DNA from 3 places in the Pseudovibrio sp. Ad5 genome. Region 1 is predicted to be linked to each of the others. Evidence: predicted binding sites of a transcription regulator. Region 1 holds the regulator's gene; each other region holds the start of a gene.

Region 1 (8,056 bases):
TGGAACGCATTTTCAAAGGTGATAATGCGGTTCTTTTCCGGATTGCCCTTGGCAAAGTGATAGCGCCGTGCGGCCTTCATGGCCCCTTCTGTTGCTTCCGTCCCGGAGTTGGTGAAGAACACAACATCAGCAAAGGTGTTGTCTGTCAGCAGCTTTGCAAGCTTCTCACCCTCTGGAATTGTGTAGAGATTGGTGACGTGCCACAGCTTTTCAGCCTGAGACTTCAGTGCCTCAACGAGCTTTGGGTGTGCATGACCCAAGCCGGAGACGGCAATACCCGAGGCACAATCCATGTATCGTCGACCATCAGCCGCAATCAGCCAGACACCTTCCCCACGCTCGAACGCGAGGTCTGAGCGTGCATAAGTCTGCATTAGCGACGAAGTCGTCATTTCTTACTCCTCATGGATTGAGCTTTCTCGATATGCTCAAAAGTCCTGGTTGCTACAAAAACAAAAAAACGCCGTGTGGCGTTTTGAAACTAAGAGAAGCGACATATAAACCGCGTTCCCTCAGGGCAGTCAATAACACGTATTGCCAGCAATACCTTACTCCCGTTCAGGAATTGGCTGCCAGCCTTGTCTCTCTCCCTCTGGTGCAGCTTAAACAGGCTACTACCGGAAGAAGCATGCATTGTGGCATTTTTAGAGGATAGAGTAGAGATTAAATCCCATGCTCTATGACCAGTTTTTTTCCACGGTTCTTAAGGTTTATTCAATACACCTCTAGCGTGTACTACGGCATATGAGAGAGGAGTGCGCTTAGTTCTTGTGTTATGCAATTTGTAGTTTACTAGTGTTTTTTACTAGTTGTTTTTCAGTGGTAAATATATGTATTAAATATCAACGGGGTAACGCTATCAGCTCTTACTTTGTGTTGGAAAGAATGCGGTGGAACTTGGTTTAACAAACAGCTCCTATTCTTTAGATTGATAATCTTCTCCCACCACAAGAAGGCTGTTATAGGTAAGTAGTAGTACGGCAATTCTGGGGAAAACCAGAGTCTTCCCCACCTCAATTCTTTGAGGTTATTGCTCGTATCAACGCCCATATAGTACTGTGTGACAAGAGTTATACACCATCTCGTAGTTACTGAACGCTGCAAGCACACACGCTCAGGTAAGCGGCACTTTCGGATGCGTCCGAACTGAGCGAATGCTGTTTTGCGCGCCACTGAAGGAAGACGGGGCCCTTTAATGAGCTGGACAGCAGAACGTGTAGAGTTACTAACCAAACTTTGGGCAGACGGGTTAAGCGCCAGTCAAATCGCGGGGGAACTTGGCAATGTGACCCGTAATGCGGTGATTGGTAAGGTTCATCGCCTTGGTCTTTCAGGTCGCGCCAAATCGGGAGGTGGTGCAACCAAAACGAGAAAGGCACCTGCCCCAGCGGCAAGGGTCGTCACCTCAACCAAACCAACAGTGGCTGAAGCGATTGCAGCTGTTGCGCCTTCTCCAAGTCCTCGACAAATTCAACCAACGATAGCCGGTGCCAACGCCCTTAAAGTTGAACCGATTGAAGCTATACAACCAGAAATTTCTCCAGTCCCAACCTCCGATCTCTTTATTCCGGTTTCAGAGCGCGCCTCCATCCTGACATTGAATGAGCGCACCTGTAAGTGGCCGATTGGTGATCCGAGTTCTGATGACTTCTATTTCTGTGGGCGCCAGTCAGATGCAGGCACACCTTATTGTGCGCATCATCGCAGCATTGCCTATCAGCCCGTCAGCGACCGCCGCAACCGCCGCGCAAGCTAATTTGAGCTGAAAAAGCAACGTATTGAGCCGGGTCCAAAGCCCGGCTTTTTGCTGTTTGCGTGTCGTCTTGATCTGGCGCTTGTCGCTCTGGCTTGAGAACTAGTGAGCTTTAAAGGTTTGGCGGGTGACGGCGCCCCAGTATGGGTCCGTATAGTTTTCTTCCAAAAACTGACCTGAGGTGTAGGTGCTGATAACAGAACGCCAAAAGGCAATGGCCTGATCAGCGCCTTCAATCTGCTTGATCTGCCAGTGACCGGGCATTTGATCAAACAACGCAGCTGCAAAGCGCTGTCCCAGTTTATGTCTGCGGAACACTGGCACCACGTAAAACTCGCAGACTTCAAAGTCGTGATGATCTTGCCGCTTGATTGCAGCTAACCCGGCGGGGATATCATCATTTAAAGCCAGATAGCCGGTGATGTTGCCTTCAAGAAGCGTGTCTTTGGCAAACAAACCATCCGCGTTTGGATGTTTGTGTGTGAGAGGTGAGAACTCTGCCTCATAGGCCTGACAGAGATTGTCGTAGATATGAGCGGTCGCTCGATCAACCGTCTTGATTATCATTTGTTATCCGCATTGTTTTTGATCTGCACCTCTGGAAGGGAGATGCAGTTTCACAATGCGCATATAGCAGAGATCAATTACCCAACAGCGAACTGGTCGTTGAAAGCGTATCCGGCACCGCGAACGGTGCGGATCGGGTCTTTCATGCGGCCTTTGTTGATGGCTTTGCGCAGGCGGCCTACGTGGACGTCCACGGTGCGCTCATCTACGTAAACATCATGGCCCCAGACACCGTCCAGCAGCTGTTCACGGGAGTAAACGCGGCCCGGTGCGCTCATGAGGAACTCCAGCAGGCGGTATTCTGTGGGGCCGAGGTGGATTTCGCGGCCTGTTCTGCGCACGCGGTGGGTTTCGCGATCGAGCTCGATGTCGCCAGACTTGAGCATTGTGGAGACAACTTCTGGCAATGCACGGCGGAAGATCGCACGAACACGGGCCATAAGTTCCGGAACGGAGAACGGTTTGACGACGTAATCGTCGGCCCCGGTCGCCAGGCCGCGGATGCGCTCGGATTCTTCACCGCGCGCTGTGAGCATGATAATCGGCATGCGCTCGGTTTCTGAGCGTGCCCGCAAACGACGGCAGAGCTCGATGCCAGAGAGGCCCGGAAGCATCCAGTCCAGCAGCAGCAGGTCCGGCTGGCTTTCCTGCAGCAGGACTTCCGCCTCATCTCCTCTTGCGCACACGTCAACAGTGTAGCCCTCTGCTTCAAGGTTATAACGCAGCAGCAGGCTTAGCGGTTCTTCGTCTTCTACAATCAGTATCTTAGGCATATTAAAGTGCTCTCTTTGCACCTTCTCTTATAAAGCAATTGCGTGTGTTCTGCTCGTTATAAGTGAACACACTCTACACGGTTGTAGACTGCGCCAGCTCGTCCGTCTTTGGACGATCTGTTGGAAGGTGGCTTCCGGAGATCATGTAGTAGATGTTTTCTGCGATATTGGTTGCATGATCACCGATGCGCTCAATATTCTTTGCGCAGAACAACAAGTGCGCGCACATGGTGATGGAGCGCGGGTCTTCCATCATGTAGGTGAGCAGCTGGCGGAACAGGCTGGTGTAAAGCGCATCCACTTCGTCATCGCGAACATGTACGCGTTGGACAACTTCAAGGTCACCAGAGGTGTAGGCGTCCAGAACGGCTTTGAGCTGCTCAAGCGCCAGATCAGACATGTGCTCAACACCCACAGCGAGCTGCTTGTTGTTGAATTCGGATTCAATCGCCAGCGTCCGCTTGCCGATGTTCTTGGCCATGTCACCGACGCGCTCCAGATCGTTGGAGATGCGCATGGCGGCGATGATGTCGCGCAGGTCGCTTGCCATTGGCTGGCGGCGTGCGATCACGGAGATGCACAGCTCTTCCAGCTCGGCCTGCATGTTGTCCAGGCGCTGGTCGGCAGCGATGGTGCGGGTTGCCAGTTCGCGGTCCTGCCTCAGCAGTGCGGTGACAGCGTCGTGAACAAGGGTTTCTGCCAGTCCGCCCATTTCAACGACACGTCCGGCCAGTTCTTTCAGCTCTTCATTGAAGGAAGAGACAATATGATCTTTCATCGGATATCTCCTTAGAGTACCGCTCTTTTATTCTTAACCAAAACGGCCTGTGATGTAATCCTGCGTGCGCTGGTCTTTTGGGTTGGTGAAGATGTCGTTGGTCAGCCCCTCTTCCACCAGATTACCCAGATGGAAGAACGCGGTGCGCTGGGATACACGTGCGGCCTGCTGCATGGAGTGAGTTACGATGACGATGGTGTAGTTCTGGCGCAGTTCGTCCATCAGCTCTTCCACTTTTGCAGTGGCAATCGGGTCGAGCGCAGAACACGGCTCATCCATCAGGATCACTTCCGGGGACACAGCGATTGCGCGCGCGATGCACAAGCGCTGCTGCTGACCACCGGAAAGGCCTGTGCCCGGCTCGTCCAGACGGTCTTTCACTTCTTCAAACAAACCTGCACGCTGCAGGGAACTTGCGACGATATCTTCCAGATCCGACTTGCCTTGTGCCAGACCGTGGATGCGTGGGCCGTAGGCCACGTTCTCAAAGATTGATTTCGGGAACGGGTTGGGCTTCTGGAACACCATGCCAACACGGGCCCGCAGTTCCACCACATCAATGCGCGGGTCGTAGACATCGTCATTGTCGAGGAGAATGTCGCCTTGCACGCGGCAGATATCGATGGTGTCGTTCATGCGGTTCAGACAGCGCAGGAAGGTGGACTTGCCGCAACCGGACGGGCCGATCAGCGCGGTCACCTGATTTTTGCGAACATCCAGATCGACACCATGAAGGGCCTGCTTGTCGCCGTAAAACACTTTTACATCGCGGCCACGCATCTTGAGTGTTTCGCCTTCAGCTGAAACGGCTGGAGGGGCGCTCATTGTTGTATCCATTACACTCTCGGTGTCTGTGGTCATTTCCAATGCCATGATCTTGCCTTTCAAATCACCAGCGGCGCTCAAAACGTTTACGAAGGACGATTGCGATTGCATTCATCGAGATCAGGAAGCCGAGCAGCACCATGATCGCGGCAGAGGTTTTCTGCTGGAAGGCAGGTTCCGGGAAGTCTGCCCACATGAAGATCTGAACTGGCAGCACGGTAGAGGGATCAACCGGACTTGCCGGGATATCTACAATGAAGGCCACCATGCCGATCATGAGAAGCGGTGCGGTCTCACCCAGTGCCTGCGCCATGCCGATGATGGTTCCGGTCAGGATGCCCGGCATTGCCAGTGGCAGCACATGATGGAACACGGCCTGTAAGCGGGACGCCCCGACGCCGAGCGCGGCTTCGCGGATGCTTGGTGGCACGGCCTGAAGCGCTGCGCGGGAGGCGATGATGATGGTTGGCAGAGTCATGAGCGCCAGCACCATACCGCCGACAACGGGCGCCGATCTCGGTAATCCAAAGACGTTGAGGAACACCGCCAGACCAAGCAAACCGAACACAATGGACGGCACGGCTGCCAGGTTGTTGATGTTCACCTCAATCAGATGTGTCCAACGGTTCTTTGGTGCAAACTCTTCCAGATAGATTGCGGCAGACACACCAATTGGGAACGAGAGGGACAGGGTAACGAGCATGGTCCAGAAGGAACCAACGGCTGCGCCCCAAATGCCTGCCATCTCCGGCTCACGGCTTGCGCCGGACTTGAAGAAGATGGAGTTCCACTCGTTTGCAACTGTGCCTTTGGAGACCAGATAATCGGTGTAGGCGATTTCTTTGTCTGAAAACTTGCGGAAACTTTCTGGCGTTTCCAGCTCTTCAACGCCCCACTGGCCAGCTGGTACGGCAGCATCCGTAGACAGCGGAATGAAGGCTGTTCCGGTGACGCTGGTTGGTGTCACCTTTTCTGCTTTAATGGTTCCGCCGTTCACCTCTACAAAGAAACTTGGCATGTTGGCGTTGAGTGTGCCGCCCGTGCCAATGTTGGCAAGATGGCCCTGCAGAGTAACCAGTTCAGCTTTTTGCTTTTCCAGCGCACTCATGATCTTGACCAGAGCGGCTTTATTACCTTCAACCTCAGAGGTCAGGCGCTGTGCAACGAGAGGGTCTTTCTCGTTGGCCAAGCGGGTCTCCAAGCCAGCGATCTTGGTTTTCACGCTGATTTCTGATCGGCCACGCGCTTCGATCTTGCCTGTCAGAAGTTCGATTTCACGATCATAATAGGTCTTCAACGCCGCAAGGATCTGCTCAAACTCAGGCTTCTGCGCACTGATGGTCACCTGACCGTCCATGCCGGAAACTGTTGCTGCGCTTGAGGTGGCGATCTCGGTTTTCTTTGTGATCAGACCTTTGACATAAAGGTCGGCAAAGTCGGAGAGCGGGATTGCAACCGGACCGGTCCCACCCAGTATGGATGGATCAGCTATTGCTTGCTTTTGCAGCGTGACATTGGCACCGGAGGACACCAGAGAATAAAGCACACGGCGGTTTTTACGGTCGGAAGCGAATGGCAATTCTGCCTTCAGTCCGTCGCGAATGATCTTGTTGTAGCTTGCGCCAGCCGGATTGGCTGGATCGACCTTTTCTGCACTCAGATTGAGCGGCACGCTTACGTAGTTGTAAGTGAAGGCAGGCAAGCCTGAGCCGACAATTGTGAAGAGCAGCAGAACCAGAAACGTTGCGGCCAGTGCGATGGCACCCATGCCGTAAGCTTTGAAGCGCGCTTCCATGCTGTAGCGCTTTTTCAGGCGCTTGCGAGCTTCGTCTGTCGTATGGACGCCGGAAGGAATGCCTTTGACACGCCCGCCAATGGCAGTACCGGCAGTGTCCTGAGCGATATCAATCATACTGTTCCCTATATTTCTTCACGACGCGCAGAGCGAAGATGTTCAGAGCAAGTGTGATGCAGAAGAGGAGAAGACCGAGTGCAAATGCTGCGAGTGTTTTCGCGCTGTCGAATTCCTGGTCACCGACCAGCAAGGTGACGATTTGCACGGTCACGGTTGTTACAGCCTCCAGCGGGTTTGCCGTTATGTTTGCGGCAAGCCCTGCAGCCATCACCACGATCATGGTTTCACCAATGGCGCGGGAGATGGCGAGGATGAGAGCAGACACGATGCCCGGAAGCGCGGCTGGCAGAACAACCCGGCGGATTGTTTCCGACTTGGTGGCACCAAGACCGGCAGAGCCATCGCGCAGTGACTGTGGTACCGCGTTGATCACATCGTCAGAAAGGGAGGAGACGAACGGAATGATCATAATGCCCATGACAAGGCCAGCAGCCAGCGCAGATTCTGAACTGACTGACAGGCCGATGCTTTCGCCCCAGCCACGGATAAAGGGTGCCACAGTCAACGCCGCGAAGAAGCCGTAGACCACGGTTGGAATGCCAGCCAGAATTTCAAGAACCGGCTTTGCAATGGCGCGCACTGGCGTGCTTGCATAATCGGAGAGGTAAATTGCGGAGAGCAGACCAACGGGCGCGGCTACGAAAATAGCAATTGCTGTGATCAGCATGGTGCCAACCAGAAGCGGGATTGCACCGAAGATTTCTGTATTGGCTTCGCCTTGCTCGGCCCCTGCCCCTTCAAAGGCGCTTTGCGGGCTCCAGTGAGTGCCGAAGACGAAATCCAGAATTGGGATCTGGCGGAAGAACATCAAGCTTTCGAAGATAAGCGAGAGAACGATGCCGATGGTTGTGAAGATCGCGACAGCGGAACAAAGGATCAGCAATCCCATGACGGTGCGCTCTACAAAATGACGGGCTCGCATTGCCGGTGTGATGGTGCGATTGCCGTACCACAGACCACCAGCAACCAGGGCGATGATCAGCGTTGTTTTAAGAATGAACGATGTTTGTGCGAGCGAGCTGAACACTTCTGCCGCCTGCTCTTTGCCAGCATCAGAGAAGGCCACGATGCCGCCAAATGCGATGGCGCGTGCGTCCCGCAAGAATGCCTGAAGTTCTGCTTTCGACAGTCCTGCAACACTCTCGGCCTTCGCGCTGATCACCATTGTATCAAGCAAGCGCGGCTCAACGATTGCCCATGCAATCAAAAGGACAAATGCTGGAAGAGCGGCCAGAATGGCCAGGTATCCACCATGGTAGCTTGGACGGGAATGCAGTGCAGAGAGCTGATGACCAGCAACCTGCATAGCCCGGAAACGCCCGTAGACATTAGCGGTTACGAAGACCAGTAGAAGAAGGGCAGCGTAAGTCCAGAACATTTGTTGTGTCGCCTTATCTGGCTTTAGAGCAAGTTGCGTTCATTTGCATTCACGCATTTCGCTCTAA
Region 2 (8,056 bases), 110 kb from region 1:
ATTTATACAGGCACCGCAGATTTGGGCGCACTTACCTCTACGAACTGGGTTGTCAGCGAGGGCAGCGGAAACAGCTCAGCTCCTTGTCGGGTTCAGTTTAGCAAGACCCCGTCAGGCGCTGCTGTTGTGACACCAGCGGTGACCAGCAGTTTTCCAAACGGACATGCAGCAACAAGCGGCTGCACCAATGAAGAGCTGAGCAGCGTGACGGCGTGGGCGGTGAATGGTGATACCATTGAGCTGCGGAATGCGCAGGAAACAACGACAGCCTATCTTTTGATGGAGCGCCCTGACCTTTTGCTGGGATATACCGCAAAGGGTCATGATCTGGTGGTCAGCCAGTAATCACTCATTCAGAACTGCAGGTCTTTAAGGATGGATCAGGAGTTGCTTGCAGGTGTGCGGGCAATGAGGTTCTTGCCGAGCTTTTCCAGCGCATTCTTCAACCGTTCATCAGAGACTGACGCAACCTTCTGCTCGATGCGGCGGTTTTCAATTTCTGACAGCTCACGAAGCGGTTTTGGTGTGATCTTTTTGGTTCTGAGCGCCGGACGCTGCACAACCTTGATGCGGCCAACCGCATTCCAGCCTAAAAAGGCGTTTATCCGATCTCGCAGTTGTGGAGCTTCATGCGTGAAGAACAAAGCAGTGGAGCCATCCGCATGAACAAGAAGTGTTGCAGGTTCTGCAACCGGCTCTCCTTCAGAGCTTTTGGCTCTTGGCCAAACAAGCCTACCGGGCTGTACTTTTCCGTGATACTTCTTGCCGACAAGTTCTGGCCAGGCGGTGAGAAGGTCGGCACTGGCAAATCCGCGCTTGCGCGCGACAGGGTGCATGGTCTTACCAATCAGCTCGTTTAGCTGATGGCTTGATCTCCTGGAAACCCGATTTTGCGCAGTTGCTTTCATCGTCTTCATCACGCCATTAGATTAAGGCACATATATGACCATTGCTTTATATTAGTCTTAATTCAGTCCCGTTTTCCGCGGTACCATGAATTACCAAGGGAACCCCAATTATTTAGGGATCAAAACCAAGGTTAACCCACAAAACCATGCAAGATAATCTAGTTGTTCTTTACTGGTATGACAGAAATTCTCGCCAACTGCCATGGCGAACAGCTCCTGCTGATATACTTTCCGGTGTAAAACCAGACCCTTACCATGTCTGGCTCTCAGAAATCATGCTTCAGCAGACTACTGTTGCGGCAGTGAAAAACTACTTCAATCTCTTCATAAAGACATGGCCAACACTTGCTGATATGGCCAATGCGGAGGAAGAAGACATCCTAAAAGCGTGGGCTGGGCTTGGTTATTATTCCCGTGCAAGAAATCTGTATAAGTGTGCAAAATTTGTCCAATTGCATCACAATGGGCGTTTTCCTGAGGAAGAAGAGCGGCTTTTAAAGCTCCCGGGCATCGGTCCTTACACGGCTGCTGCAATCTCCACGATAGCCTTTGGGCGCCATGCTGCTGTGGTTGATGGCAATGTGGAGAGGGTTCTGTCCCGCCGCCATGCATTGCTGACAGAGCTCCCTGCTCTAAAAGCTGAAGTGAAGCCCTTGATGGCTGAAGTGACGCCGCATGATCGCCCCGGCGATTTTGCGCAGGCCATCATGGACCTTGGCGCCACAATCTGTACACCGAAGTCTCCGGCCTGTGGCATCTGCCCGTGGATGGATGTTTGTGAGGGTCGCAGGCAAGGCATTGCGGACACGCTGCCACGCAAAGCCCCCAAGAAGGTGAAACCGACACGACGCGGTATGGCCTTTCTGCTCAGCGATGCACGTGGCCGCATTCTTTTGCGCAAACGCGAAGATAAAGGACTGCTTGCTGGCATGAGTGAGCCCATCACCACGCATTGGGCAGATAATGCAGCGATGGAAGACCTCTCACATGCTCCGATCACTGCGGACTGGGTGCGTACGCCGAAGGATGTGAAGCACACTTTCACGCATTTCCATCTGGAAATGAGCGTCTGGCAGGCACAGGCACCAGCACATTATGACGAGCCTGACGGCTATTGGTGGTCAGCACCAGATGAGCTTGAGGGAGAAGCCCTGCCAACAGTGATGATGAAAGCGCTGAAGGCCGGCGGCGTGATTTAAGTGCGCAGCAAAAAGCCGGGTCTGGAGCCCGGCTTTTCTTGTTTCTACAAATGCTGATCAGTGCTTATTGGAATGCGGTTTCCATGAAGCTGCGGAGTTTGCGAGAGTGGAGCCGTTCCAACGGCATTTCCCTCAGGACCTCCATGGTCTTCACACCAATTTCCAGATGCTGGTTCACTTGCGTCCGGTAGAAGTCTGTCGCCATGCCGGGCAGCTTCAATTCCCCATGCAGCGGCTTGTCTGATACGCAGAGCAAGGTTCCATAAGGAACGCGGAAGCGGAAACCGTTGGCAGCGATGGTTGCAGATTCCATATCCAGCGCGATCGCACGGGACTGAGAGAAACGCTGCACCGGCTCGCGGTGGTCGCGCAGTTCCCAGTTGCGGTTATCGATGGAGGCTACGGTTCCTGTGCGCATCACACGCTTCAGGTCATAGCCGCTGTAACCGGTGGTCTTTTCAACGGCATCTTCCAGCGCGACCTGCACTTCTGCCAGTGGCGGGATTGGAACCCATGTTGGCAGGTCAGCATCCAGCACCTTGTCTTCACGCACATAACCATGAGCCAGTACGTAATCACCGAGCTGCTGGCTGCTTCTAAGCCCAGCGCAGTGGCCGAGCATCAACCAGGCATGTGGGCGAAGCACTGCAATGTGGTCGGTGATGGTTTTTGCATTGGACGGGCCAACACCGATGTTCACCATGGTGATACCGGAGTTATCTTCTCGCAGCAGGTGATAGGCTGGCATTTGTGGCAGGCGCGGCGGGGCCACACCTTCGCGCGGTTCTTTATCACCTGCGTAGGTGATGAGATTACCTGGCTCGACAAAGGCTACATATCCGCTCTCCGGATCATTGATCAGCTCTTTTGCCATCTGCGCAAAGCCATCAATGTAGAACTGATAGTTTGTGAAGAGCACGAAGTTCTGGAAATAGCGCGGCGCGGTTGCGGTGTAGTGCTGCAAACGATGCAGGGAATAATCCACGCGCGGAGCCGTAAACGGCGCCAGCGGCTCAAAGCCATCTTTCGAACGGTAGGTGCCATTGGAGATAGCATCATCCATGACGGCAAGATCCGGCACATCAAACACATCACGCAGCGGGCGCTCTTCGCTGGATGGCAAAGCGCCTTCCACGTGTGCGCCATCATAAAAGGCAAAATGCAGCGGGATCGGCTGATCACTTTCAGCGATCACCACTTCAAGGCCGTGGTTTTTGATCAGGAGATCAATCTGATGTTCCAGGTAGTTCTTAAACAGATCAGGCCGGGTGACTGTGGTTTTGTATTTGCCAGGCCTCGCCACAAAGCCATAGGACAGGCGCGTATCAACGCGGATGTGGCTGGAAACTTCAAATCGCAGTTCCGGGTAAAATGCTCTGACCCGGGTTTCCGACATGCTGCCCTGTGCAGCCTCTTTAAAATTCTCACGTAGAAAGTCAGTCGCCCGATCAAACAGATAGATCAGGTGCGCAACAGCTTCACTGGCATCTTTAAAGGATTGTGGGGGAATTGTCTCAGGCGTACGGATGGAACGGCTTTCCATCACAACGTCGCTATCGGATATAGTCGACACGTTCGGTTTCTCCTCTTTCGTGTCACTATATATCTGAGGGATGTTTACGACAGGGTCAAGACAAACTGCGGACAAATATGGTTTATTTTTTAGCGAGTGAGGATATTTTCACGCAGCGTCAGTTTCAGCTCTGCACACAGAATTGAGATTCATAGCTACATATTTACCCTTATCTCCTTCAGTTTATTCTGTAAAACTATCCTGAAAATTGCATGGGCGAGTTCTAGAGGCACTTTGCAGGACTACGCTTCAGATGATCGGGAGGGATCTTTTTATGCACTTTGTTCGTACTGCTGCGCTTGGTTTGGTGGCTGGCACCTGCCTTACTGTGAGCGCACAAGCTGCCCAGTTGGGGCCGCGGCCTGCTTTTCTCGTTGAGCAGATGCAAGAGAGCCCGTTGAAGGATAAGTTGCGCGCCTGTATCGGCAATCCTGCAAAGGCTTCCAGTTTCACGATCGGGCACCGTGGGGCTCCCCTGCAGTTTCCTGAGCATACTTTAGAGTCTTATCAAGCTGCAGCTGTGATGGGTGCGGGGGTGCAGGAATGTGATGTTACCTTCACCAAGGATAAGGAGCTGGTCTGCCGTCATTCTCAAAATGATCTGGCGACCACCACAGATATCCTCGCGACTGATCTGGCAAGCACGTGTGTTGCTCCGTTTACTGCTGCTGCCAATGGCGAGAAAGCAACGGCAGAGTGCAGAACCTCTGAGATCACATTGGCGGAGTTCCAAGGTCTCACCGGCAAGATGGACGCCTCTAATCCAGCTGCAACAACGGTTGAGGACTTCCTGAAAGGCACAGCTGACTGGCGCACAGACCTTTATGCGGCAGCTGGTGCTGGCGGCACTTTGATGACCCATGCTCAGTCCATTGAGCTCTTCAAAGAACAAGGCGTTAAATTTACGCCGGAGTTGAAGCGCCCGAGCGTGAAGATGCCGTTTGACGGGTTCACTCAGGAAGATTTCGCTCAGAAGCTGATTGAAGAGTATAAAGCAGCAGGTATTCCGGCTTCTGACGTTTATCCGCAGTCCTTCTTTTTGGATGATGTGCTGTACTGGATCAAGAATGAGCCTGAGTTTGGAAAGCAGGCTGTGTTCCTTGATGGCCGCTTCCGCATGCAGGGCTTTGACACATCTGATCCAACCAGTTTCAAGCCGTCCATGGCTGAGTTGAAAGAGATGGGCGTGAACTATATCTCCCCTCCTCTCTGGATGCTTGTCACTCTGGATGACGGGAAGATCGTGCCGTCGGCTTATGCAAAGGCTGCGAATGAGGCTGGCATCAAGATCTTTACCTGGACGCTGGAGCGCTCTGGCCTGCTCTCTCACAACAAAGGCGGCTGGTATTATCGCAGCATCAATGATGCGATCACCAGCGAAGGCAGCGTTTATGAACTGCTGGATGTGCTGGCACAGGATGTGAAGGTGAGCGGTGTGTTTTCTGACTGGCCAGCGACAGTCACGTTCTACGCCAATTGCATGGGGATTGAGTAAGCCCCTCTCTTGCACTGATTTGCAATTTGGAAGCGCGCTTTACATGGCGCGCTTTTTTTTGCGCTGTCCGCAGCGTAAGCCCTGCCACACTCGTTAACCGATTTGCCCGCTGTCCCCGCAGTGCGTTTACCTTGTTCTTTTTAGCCAGCAAAAAAGCTTGACTCTCAAAAAAATATTTAGGGTCTCTATTTTCGCCATTTTAACTCCTCATAAACCTCTACCCCAAGGGAATCTGCGGCCGAATATTAATGAGGGTTAACTTCGAGACGAATATTCGAATCTGTAAATAAAGCGTTGATTCTAAAAGAATAAAAGATATCCACTATTAACCTCTGGTTTACCATAGTGGGTAACCATAGCACTCATGAATTGCGTGAGGTGTTGCGTCGCAATGAGAGTACAGCGTAAAGAAGGGGTGTCCTTGATGGCACCCCACATTTCCACCAAGCCAGACTGGCTTGATACAATTATTAAGGGCGACTGTGTTGAGGCTTTGAACAAGCTTCCTGACAACAGCGTGGATGTGGTTTTCGCCGATCCCCCTTATAACCTACAGCTGGGCGGAGATCTGCACAGACCTGATCATTCGAAGGTAGATGCCTGCGATGATCACTGGGATCAGTTCTCCAGCTTTAAAGCTTATGATGAGTTCACTCGTGCTTGGCTGCAAGCGGTTCGCCGCGTGTTGAAGCCAAACGGGTCCATCTGGGTTATTGGCTCTTATCACAACATTTTCCGCGTTGGTGCGGTGATGCAGGACCTTGGGTTCTGGATCAACAATGATGTGGTTTGGCTGAAAACAAACCCGATGCCGAACTTCCGTGGCAAACGTTTTACTAATGCTCATGAGACGCTCATCTGGGCCTGCCCTTCACAAGAGAGCAAGCCGACCTTTAACTACGATGCGATGAAGACGTTTAACGACGATCTTCAGATGCGGTCTGACTGGGTGCTGCCTATCTGCACTGGTCACGAACGCCTGAAGGACGACAACGGCGACAAAGTGCATCCAACTCAGAAGCCGGAGAGCCTGCTTTACCGCGTGCTGCTCTCCACTTCAAACCAGGGCGATGTGATCCTTGATCCATTCTTTGGCACAGGCACCACTGGTGCTGTTGCCAAGAAGCTTGGCCGCCACTTTGTGGGATGTGAGCGTGAAGACTCTTACATTAAAGCAGCTTCCGAACGGATTGACCGGGTTACACCTGCCAACGATGATTTTCTGGCGATGACACAAGGCAAACGCTCCCTTCCACGGGTTCCGTTTGGCAATTTGTTGGAGACAGGATTATTGACACCGGGCGCGGAACTGACCGATGCGCGTGGACGCTTCAAGGCTACGGTTCGCGCCGATGGTTCCTTGATCTGCGGCGAGCATTCAGGATCCATCCATAAGGTGGGTGCGCTCGTTCAGGGTCAGCAAGCCTGCAATGGCTGGACCTTCTGGCACATTAAACGTGGCAAGGCTCTTGAGCCGGTTGACGCCCTTCGGGAAGTCGTCCGCTCGCAAATGCCTAAGTAGCGTCTTACACAGTTCGTGTGGCGACCTCGCCCCACGGTTTACAGGGTTTGTCCCTGCTTCATATCCATATGACTTGGCCCCTGCCTTTCTAGGCGGGGGCTTTTTTTTATGGAAATTACAAGGGCCTCGTCAACGAAAAACATCAGAGCGGTCTCAACTTACCTTTCACATTAGGCGACCGGCTTCGTCCTTCTTTAAGCGTCCTAACTAAATTCACATAACCAATAAAGAAAATGAAAATGCCCGATCCAAATTCTACACCATTTCCTGAAATTCTAGAAGAGAACTTGCTCTATGGCACAATGATTGTCCATCCAGGCACTTTCTTTTTGCGCCAACCTCAAATTCCAAGCCTATACTTCATGGGTTACAACGGACGGCTGGTTCGTGTTCGTCCATACCATCCAGATGGATTTGGAATCTTTACCAAAGACAACCCCCGCATCATTCCCCATATAGGTTTGGGAAATGGGAGAGGAACTTTCGAGCAAAACTGGGAGTTTGGCTTAGTTCAACCAACATTTGCTGTGGAGGATCATCCAACATCACGCGTTGATATAGATGATCTAATATCCAACATGGAGGCCTTTCACAGGATATCTATGAAGCAACTTCATGAGCCAGAAGGCATACCTGATGATATTGGCACAGTGCAAGTTATTGATGGAGAACTGTCTGGATTCTTCTTCCAAAGAGATGACACCACAAGAAAATTTAATGTAATCAACGCCTACGACGGTAACGAGGAACGTTCGCATTTTGGTCACGCACTCGTTTCAGCACAGACAGTAAAAGAATATTATTCAAATTATCTCGGCCATATATTTGAAAATCTATTAGCTCTAGGAGTCAACACTCAATACTTTCCTGTTTTCAATCGTGATACGAGTAGAGTTGCGCATAAACCCGTACTTCCTAACCATCAATACTATCCACAAACGATGGTACCAGAAGACGACCAACTTGACGTGCTGTTAGGGTGGATACAATCTTTTGAAACGTGAACTTTATTAAGGGGGCAACTCCTTGTTAGCCCCCCTATATTTGATTACACGAACTCCACCAATGCCTTACGCCGCTTGCCGACTGCAAGGGTCAGTCGCTCGCCCGGCTTTAGGTCGCCCTCAGAAATCATCCGAGTTTCTTCCAGAACGATGGATGTGTTCAAGCGGACGCCGCCGCCGCGGATGAGGCGGCGGGCTTCGCTGTTGGTGGTGGCGAAGCCGGTTTTAACCAGTAGGTCCAGTAGGCCGAGTGGTTTGGCGAGGAGGGACAATGGCAGCTCGTGGGTTGGTTGGGTGAGGTCTTCCTGACCGCTAAAGAGCGCCTCGCCTTGCTGGAGAGCAGCTTCTGCTGCGG
Region 3 (8,056 bases), on a different contig from region 1:
TCCGCTTTTGCTCCGGCCAAAGAGATCTCTCATGAAGGTCAGGGCCTGACTGCTGTTGAGAAGATCTTCAACCGCAATGCTGTTGGCGCAACTCCGGGTGCAACTCTGCATGCTGGTTCTGACGTTCGTGTGAAAGTGAATATCGTTGGTTCTCAGGACACCACTGGTCTGATGACCTCACAGGAACTGGAGTCCATGGCGGCAACCGTCATTTCTCCAACTGTTGATGGTGCTTACCAGTCCGGTTGTCACACTGCATCTGTTTGGGATTTGAAAGCGCAGGCTAACATTCCAAAACTCATGAAGTTCATGAACAAGTTTGGCCTGATCACCGCGCGCGATCCAAAAGGCGTCTACCACGCCATGACAGACGTGATCCATAAGGTGCTGAACGACATCACCATTGACGACTGGGCGATCATTATCGGTGGCGACAGCCACACCCGTATGTCTAAGGGTGTTGCGTTTGGTGCAGATTCTGGCACCGTGGCGCTGGCACTGGCAACTGGTGAAGCCACCATGCCGATCCCTGAATCTGTGAAGGTGACTTTCAAAGGCACCATGAAAAACCACATGGATTTCCGCGATGTGGTGCATGCAACACAGTCTCAGATGCTGAAGCAGTTTGGCGATAACGTGTTCCAGGGCCGCATTATTGAGGTTCACATCGGAACTTTGCTTGCTGACCAGGCGTTCACGTTCACTGACTGGACTGCTGAGATGAAGGCAAAAGCTTCCATCTGTATCTCTCAGGATGACACTCTGGTTCAATCACTTGAGATTGCGAAGAGCCGCATTCAGATTATGATCGACAAAGGCATGGAAAATGATGCCAAAGTTCTTCAAGGCCTGATCGATAAAGCAGACAAGCGCATTGCAGAAATCAAGTCTGGCGAGAAAGCTGCGCTGACACCTGATGACAACGCGAAGTACTTTGCTGAAGTTGTTGTCGATCTGGATCAGATTGATGAACCAATGATAGCTGATCCTGACGTGAACAATGATGACGTTTCCAAGCGTTACACCCACGACACCATCCGTCCTGTTTCCTACTACGGTGGTGACAAGAAGGTTGATCTGGGCTTCGTTGGTTCCTGCATGGTGCACAAAGGCGACATGAAGATTGTTGCTCAGATGCTCAAGAACCTTGAGAAAGACGGCGGTAAGGTCGAGTTCAATGCTCCGCTTGTTGTTGCAGCGCCAACCTACAACATTATTGATGAGCTGAAGGCAGAAGGTGACTGGGAAATTTTGCAGAAGTACTCCGGTTTCGAATTCGATGATGCACTGCCAAAAGCAACAGCACGTACCGAATACGAAAACATTATGTACCTGGAGCGTCCTGGCTGTAACCTTTGCATGGGTAACCAGGAGAAGGCTGCTAAGGGGGATACCGTTCTGGCAACCTCTACCCGCCTGTTCCAGGGCCGTGTGGTAGAAGATTCCTCTGAGAAAAAGGGTGAATCCCTGCTGGCGTCCACTCCGGTTGTTGTTCTTTCCGCAATCCTCGGCAGAACTCCAAACATGGATGAGTACAAGGCAGCAGTGGAAGGCATCGACCTCACTAAGTTCGCCCCACCACTCCAGAAACCTGCTGCTGCGAAGTCAGTTCACTTCTAGGGTCTAATCGCAGGATAGCGGCCTTAGACCTAGCAGCTGGCAAACAGCACTAATTTATATTCGAATGGGCGGTACCTAACAGTACCGCCCATTTGCTTTTTTAATGTCGATGCTTTCAGAAGTTAGGTGCTCAGCCCTACTGAGCATTCAGAGTGCTTAGCGTTCAATCGACGGTTTTTGATTCCCTGAAAAGCAGAGTTTCGATACCTTGGTTTGAAAGCCGGTTGGTTTTTCCTTCTGTCATAGAAACGTAATGTAATGCTCGTTTTGCCAGCTATGTGGGGGAGGTGGGGTGTGACGGTTTTTTGACGGGGTTGCTTTGTGAGTGAGCGTCATTTCGCTGTAACAATCGCGTGTGCCTAGTACGTTAAATTTTAACAGGTACCGGGGTTGGACTCTTGATCCAGTTTGAAAGCGTTAGAAAAGAATTTGGCGCGCATGTTGCTGTCAAAGGGGCGAGTTTCATTGTTGAGAAGCCTCAGATGATCGGCATTATTGGTCGTTCTGGTGCGGGTAAATCCACGTTGCTGCGGATGATCAACAGACTTACCCCGGCAACCGATGGGCGTGTCCTTGTTGATGGTGTTGATGTGCTTGCTTTACAGGGGACGTATAAGCGCCGCTGGCAGCGTGATTGCGCGATGATCTTTCAGCAGTTCAACCTGGTTCCTCGCCTTGATGTTTTAACCAACGTTATGTTGGGGCGTTTGAATGCACACGGAACAGTTTCAAGCATGCTCAAGCTGTTCACTCGTGAAGAGCGGGTTCAGGCTCTGTTGAAACTTGAAAGACTTGGTATTGCTGAAACGGCTTTGAAAAGGGCCGAAAATCTTTCTGGTGGTCAGCAACAGCGTGTTGCGATTGCTCGTGCTCTTATGCAGGAACCGAAAATGCTTTTGGCCGATGAGCCGATTGCTTCGCTGGATCCGATGAATGCGCAGGTGGTGATGGACGCTCTTAAGGCGATCAACACGGAAGATGGCCTGACAGTTATTTGTAATCTCCATACTCTTGATACTGCTCGAAACTACTGCGACCGCGTGATTGGTATGCGCGATGGTGAGATTGTTTTTGATGGGAAACCGGATGAGCTATCGACCGCAGTGGCCCGTGAGATCTACGGTGCTGACGACAGTTTTGAGGAGGGGATGACCTCAACTTCTCTTGGTAGCGAAGGTGCAAAAATCGCTGCCCTGGAACTGGCGAAAGGTGATGCTTCGCCTGTCGTCTCTGCTGCTGAATAGCAGCGGTTTTAGATTTTTATTCTGATATTGGAGTGCTCTGATGAAAATCATTGGTAAAGTTGCTGCAGCTCTTGCTGTTAGCACGACCCTTCTTGCTGCGCCTATGGCTCTGGCTGAAGAGAAAATCACTGAATTCCGCATTGGTATTCTTGGTGGTGAAAACGAAGCGGACCGCCTTCGTTCCAATCAATGTCTGGTTGATCGCTTTGAAAAGCTGCTGGGTGTTCCGGTTAAGCTTTTCCCAGCTGCTGATTATGCTGGCACTATTGAAGGCCTGAAGGGTGGTAACCTGGATTATGCCGAGCTTGGCGCTTCCGGTTACTCCGCTGTTTATCTGTCAGCTCCTGATGCTGTTGAGCCAGTGCTGACCACCAAGCAGACAGATGGCGCAACAGGCTATTATTCTGTTTTGGTTGCTCGTGCGGATTCTGGCATTGAAACGCTGGAAGACATGAAGGGCAAGCGCATGGGCTTTGCTGACCCTAACTCCACCTCCGGTTATCTGGTTCCTTCTGTTGCGTTTGACGATATGGGCCTGAACCTGAAAGAGTACTTTGCCTCTACGCAGTTCTCTGGTGGACACGAGCAGAACGTTCTTGCTGTTTTGAATGGCGATGTTGACGGTGGCGTCACCTGGGCATCTGGCGTTGGCGAATGGGAAGAGGGCTACACCTCTGGTAATCTGCGTAAGATGGTAGATAAAGGCATGGTTGATATGTCTGATCTGGTTCAGGTCTGGCAGTCTCCGCTGATCCCTAATGGTCCGCTTGTTGTACGTAAGTCGCTTCCATCTGACGTAAAGCAGAAGGTTGTTGCCTCGTTGAAGTCCATGGTGACTGATAACACCGAGTGCTTCTACTCCGCACAGGGTGGTGAGTACGCTGACTTCGTGGAAGTGAACCACGACTTCTACAAGACCATTGTTGAAGCGCGTCGCCGTAAGATTGAAGCAAAAAAAGCTAACTAATTCTCAGAGTAATAAAGGGGCGCGGATCTGACTGCGCCCTTTCTTTATGGGGGCCGTGGTGGCTCTCATCATTTCCCTGTTTGGAGGATGTTGAAGTGGCCGCTCATCTGGCGCTTGCCGAAGCTTCCCGTCTGGCCGAGATTTCTCAGGCCTATGAGCGTGTTGCCCGGCGCCGAACGCTATATACTCTTTCTCTGCTCGGCCTTTGTGTCCTGAGCATCTTCGGTGGCTTGTTTGTTGCGGACCAAGCAAATTCTGGTGGCTTTTGGACAGGCTTGGGTAAATTCTTTGATTATCCGGCTGAGTTGTTCATTGGTGCTTATGAGGAAGGGCTGATTGGGCTCTTCGCACTTGTTCTTCAATATCTTCCGTACCTAATCGAGACCGTCAACATCGCTTTGGTCTCAACTCTTCTGGCATTTTTTCTGGGCGGGGCGCTGAGTTTTGTTGCGAGCCGTAACTTGATGAGCAATCGGCTTGCCGTTGCAGCGATGCGCCGGGTGATGGATATTTTTCGCGCGTTTCCAGAGATTGTGATTGCGCTGTTGCTGGTTCTGATTTTTGGGCCAAGTCCGGTTGCAGCTGTGATTGCGGTGACAACGCATACAATTGGTGCACTCGCCAAACAGTTTTCTGAGGTGAATGAGAACTGTGACCTGAAGGCTGCTGAAGGCATTCGCAGTGTAGGTGGCAACTGGTTAGAGCAAATTCGCTTTGGCATTCTGCCTCAGGTGCTTCCGAATTTTTTGTCTTACACGCTGCTTCGGTTGGAAGTGAACGTACGGGCCTCTGCGATCCTTGGGTTTGTCGGGGCTGGTGGTCTTGGTGCTGAGTTGAAGATGGTTGTCGATTGGAACTATGGAGCTGACATTCTTGTCATCATTTTCATGCTGGTTCTTTCAATCACGTCCATCGATTACCTCAGCGGCTGGATGCGACAAAAACTTATTGGTCAGACGGGGCAAGTTTGATGGAGCGTTCTATGACAGATATTAGTGCCTTGCGTGGGACGTCGCATCATGAAGAGCAACGGTTGGACGAGCAGTATCCCGGTGTTCTCGGGCTGGATTTGAAAAAGCGCTTGCTTGGGCCGGTGCTGTCGCTGTTGGTTGTTGTTTATTTGGCTCTCTGCTTTTTCGCGTTTGATGTTCCGGGCGTGATGGAGAAGGCTCGTGGGGACATGGCTCAACTGTTTGCACTGGATGCTTATGCCCACAAGGTGCATGCAAAGTATCAGTTCAAGAAGGCTGATCAGGGATTTGTTGTCAGTCTGGAGGGCAACAGACGGGCTATATATAAAGAGCAGCCAGATTGGATTGAGCAATCACGTGGGCAATCCTCCATTCTGCTCGGTGAAGATGGGGTGCTTCACTTTGCAGATGATGTGGTGACTTACACTCATCCAGAGTTTGGTGAGCCTTTTACATTCAAGGTTGGAGATGGGGTTCCGCAGTTTATTGGTGGAGCTGAAGCTGACTGGCTCAAGGTCTCGAAAACCCAGGTTAATGCGCGGCCCTCTTTATATACACGTATCTGGCTGACAAAGAGCAAAGTTGAGGTGCATCGCTATTTCGTTGGGTGGGAGAACTTCTGGTTTGACTTTGACAGCAAGCTGAACGGACTGAGTGCTGGTCAGCTGATGTCGCTGGCGTTCTCTTCGGAAAGACTGGATCCTGATGTTTCCAACCTGCGCTTTATGTTCAATGAGTTTTGGATGAACAGCGAGTGGCAGCATGGGGAGGTTTATTTCGCATTGCTGCAAACTCTCATCATGGCCGTGGTCGGTACCTTGATTGCGGGTATTCTAGCATTGCCGCTTGCGTTTGCTGCTGCTGCGAATGTTAATCCGGTGAGGTTGGCGCGAACAGGCGTGCGCCGGTTCTTCGATTTCCTACGCGGGGTCGATATGCTTATCTGGTCGCTCATCTTTATACGGGCGTTCGGGCTTGGGCCGCTCTCCGGGATTTTTGCGATCTTCTTTACCGATACGGGTACTTTCGGCAAGCTGTTCTCTGAGGCGATTGAGAATGCAGATAAGAAACAGGCGGAAGGCGTGCAAGCAACGGGAGCTTCTCCGGTTCAGAAATACCGGTTCGGGCTGTTTCCGCAAATCCTACCTCTCTTTATATCTCAGATGCTTTATTATCTGGAGAGCAATACACGCAGTGCCACTGTGATTGGGGCATTGGGAGCAGGGGGAATAGGCCTAAAGCTTATAGAGACTATGCGAACCAGACAGGATTGGGAGAACACTCTCTACCTGATCTTTCTGATCATTGTGGTGGTGATGATGATGGATCAACTCTCAGGATGGTTACGTCGCAAACTCATTGAAGGCCAAGCCTAGGACAAAACACTCAGTTTTATGGAGGAGGGCGGTCACTCAAGTGGCTGCCCTCTTTGTTTTTGGTAGGCAGTCAGTTGTCCTTTGCGTGAAAAATGCTCGCTGAGGTGGATTTGTCCACATCGTATAGACTGCAAAAGTTAATGCGTTTTAGGCCGATAAATCGCAGTGGGTCTATGTGAGTTTAGTTAACTTATTGATTTACATGTGTTTTTATGGGTTGTGTGGAGTCTATGTATTTAATATCAAAATTATTGATGTATTATTATTTGTTGTTGTTGTTGATGTATGCTTGCAGTCAGTTGCAGCTGACTTGGAAGGAAAAGGTTTTGAGATAATAGGTTTTTGACTGAAAAAGTGATGATTTTTGTTTGTTTTTCTTAAGTTATGCCGGTCCCGTCTCAACACCTCTCCAGCAACTCTGAATATAACAATAATTTATGGGTTTAATCTTCACTTTTGCTTTGAAATAGTTTGTTTCTAGTACGTGTTGCCGTTCTTAGTTTGGCTTACCTTCCCTGAATTCCCTGTGTTATTTGTGCCACATCGTATTTCGATGACTTTCAAACTTCATTTGAATTATTGATTAAAAGCCAAAGATCACAAATATTGATGTTGTGAACAGCGCGGGGCGCACTTACCGGTGCCCGCTGAGTAAAGTGATGTTTCAAACATTGCTTTGATCAGAATGCGCAAGTGGGGAGCCAGAGTGGTCAGGGATCGACATGTGGTCGAGCTGCTCTGGTTTTAAAGAAAGTTAGAATTATGAATTTCAAGGCTATCGCAATCGCAGCAGCTGCTGCTGCCGCTGCAACTTCCGTTCAGGCTGCTGATCTTCCAGCTGACATCGCACCAGTAGATTACGTTCGCATCAACGATGCATACGGTGCAGGTTTCTTCGTACTGCCAGGCACTGAAACTGCAATCAAAATCGGCGGCCGTGTTCGTGTTGAAGCACGCTTTACAGACCTGCTGGACGATGAAGATTACAGCAGAGAAGACAACAACCACAACTTCCGTTCCCGTGCGAACTTGCGTATTGATACCCGTACACAGTCTGAGCTGGGTCTGATCCGTACATACATGGATTTCCAGTACACTTCTAATTCCGACTCACGTGATTCTGCAGGTGTTAAACTGGACAAGGGTTATGTTCAGATTGGTGGCTTCACTTTCGGTCTTGCAACTTCTGCATTCGATCTTTGGACTGGCGAACTGGCTTCCAACCTGTTTGATCGTCACCTGGCTGATGACACTGTATGGCAGGCGTCCTATACCCACGCATTGGGTAATGGCCTGACGATTGCTGCTTCTATTGAAGACAATTCTGATCGTGAGCAGGGCGTAGACGTTGGTGCTGATGATCTGAATAAAGCAGGTAACACTCTTCCTTCCTTTGTTGCGAAGGTTCTGTTGAATCAGGGTTGGGGCTATGCTGGTCTTTCTGGTGCTGTAACCAAGGTTGATACATCAGTTGGTCGTGACTCCTCTGAAGTTGGATACGCTGTTGCCGGTGCTGTTGGTTTCAATCTTGACATGATTGCTCCTGGCGACGTGATCAACTTCCAGGCTGCTTATGCAGACGGTGCTATGGCTTATGTTGGAGCTGAAGGCGATATTGCAGACGCAGTCCTTAACACTGATGGTGATATTGAAACCAACAAAGCTTGGTCTGTTGCTGGTGGTTACATGCACAACTGGACAAGCGAGTTGTCTTCCGGTGTTGAAGCTTCTTACTTGGACGTAGAGTCCGGCGAAGAAACAATCATGGCTGACTTTAACGAAGTTGTTGTTGCCGGAACTATGGAATACCGTCCTGTTTCTGGTCTGCTGTTCTCTGCTGGTGCTGGCTGGAAGCAGAAAGACGAAGATCGTTCTTCA

Evidence for each region. The regulator PhoB, encoded in region 1, activates phosphate uptake and scavenging genes when phosphate is short. The targets are predictions, from matches to a motif close to TGTCATNNANCTGTCAT.
Region 2: a site for PhoB is predicted at 3,727-3,743, ahead of PsAD5_RS22560 (glycerophosphodiester phosphodiesterase family protein). Genes of this name have one in related genera too.
Region 3: a site for PhoB is predicted at 1,859-1,875, ahead of phnC (phosphonate ABC transporter ATP-binding protein). Genes of this name have one in related genera too.

The regions. Positions count from the first base shown of each region.
Region 1 is NZ_LMCH01000064.1:362,082-370,137, reverse strand. It holds gene PsAD5_RS23090 (aspartate aminotransferase family protein) at 1-392, opposite strand, end outside; gene PsAD5_RS23085 (GcrA family cell cycle regulator) at 1,196-1,756, shown strand; gene PsAD5_RS23080 (GNAT family N-acetyltransferase) at 1,856-2,320, opposite strand; gene phoB (phosphate regulon transcriptional regulator PhoB) at 2,398-3,093, opposite strand; gene phoU (phosphate signaling complex protein PhoU) at 3,167-3,871, opposite strand; gene pstB (phosphate ABC transporter ATP-binding protein PstB) at 3,905-4,696, opposite strand; partial or broken gene pstA (phosphate ABC transporter permease PstA) at 4,761-5,471, opposite strand; partial or broken gene PsAD5_RS28880 (DUF3333 domain-containing protein) at 6,102-6,608, opposite strand; gene pstC (phosphate ABC transporter permease subunit PstC) at 6,601-7,989, opposite strand.
Region 2 is NZ_LMCH01000064.1:251,036-259,091, reverse strand. It holds gene PsAD5_RS22580 (hypothetical protein) at 1-345, shown strand, start outside; gene PsAD5_RS22575 (DUF721 domain-containing protein) at 381-917, opposite strand; gene mutY (A/G-specific adenine glycosylase) at 1,055-2,107, shown strand; gene PsAD5_RS22565 (AMP nucleosidase) at 2,172-3,650, opposite strand; gene PsAD5_RS22560 (glycerophosphodiester phosphodiesterase family protein) at 3,955-5,175, shown strand; gene PsAD5_RS22555 (site-specific DNA-methyltransferase) at 5,600-6,697, shown strand; gene PsAD5_RS22550 (hypothetical protein) at 6,937-7,701, shown strand; gene tyrS (tyrosine--tRNA ligase) at 7,746-8,056, opposite strand, start outside.
Region 3 is NZ_LMCH01000011.1:24,425-32,480, forward strand. It holds gene PsAD5_RS07125 (bifunctional aconitate hydratase 2/2-methylisocitrate dehydratase) at 1-1,620, shown strand, start outside; gene phnC (phosphonate ABC transporter ATP-binding protein) at 2,019-2,864, shown strand; gene phnD (phosphonate ABC transporter substrate-binding protein) at 2,905-3,831, shown strand; gene phnE (phosphonate ABC transporter, permease protein PhnE) at 3,927-4,802, shown strand; gene phnE (phosphonate ABC transporter, permease protein PhnE) at 4,814-6,178, shown strand; gene PsAD5_RS07150 (porin) at 6,941-8,056, shown strand, end outside.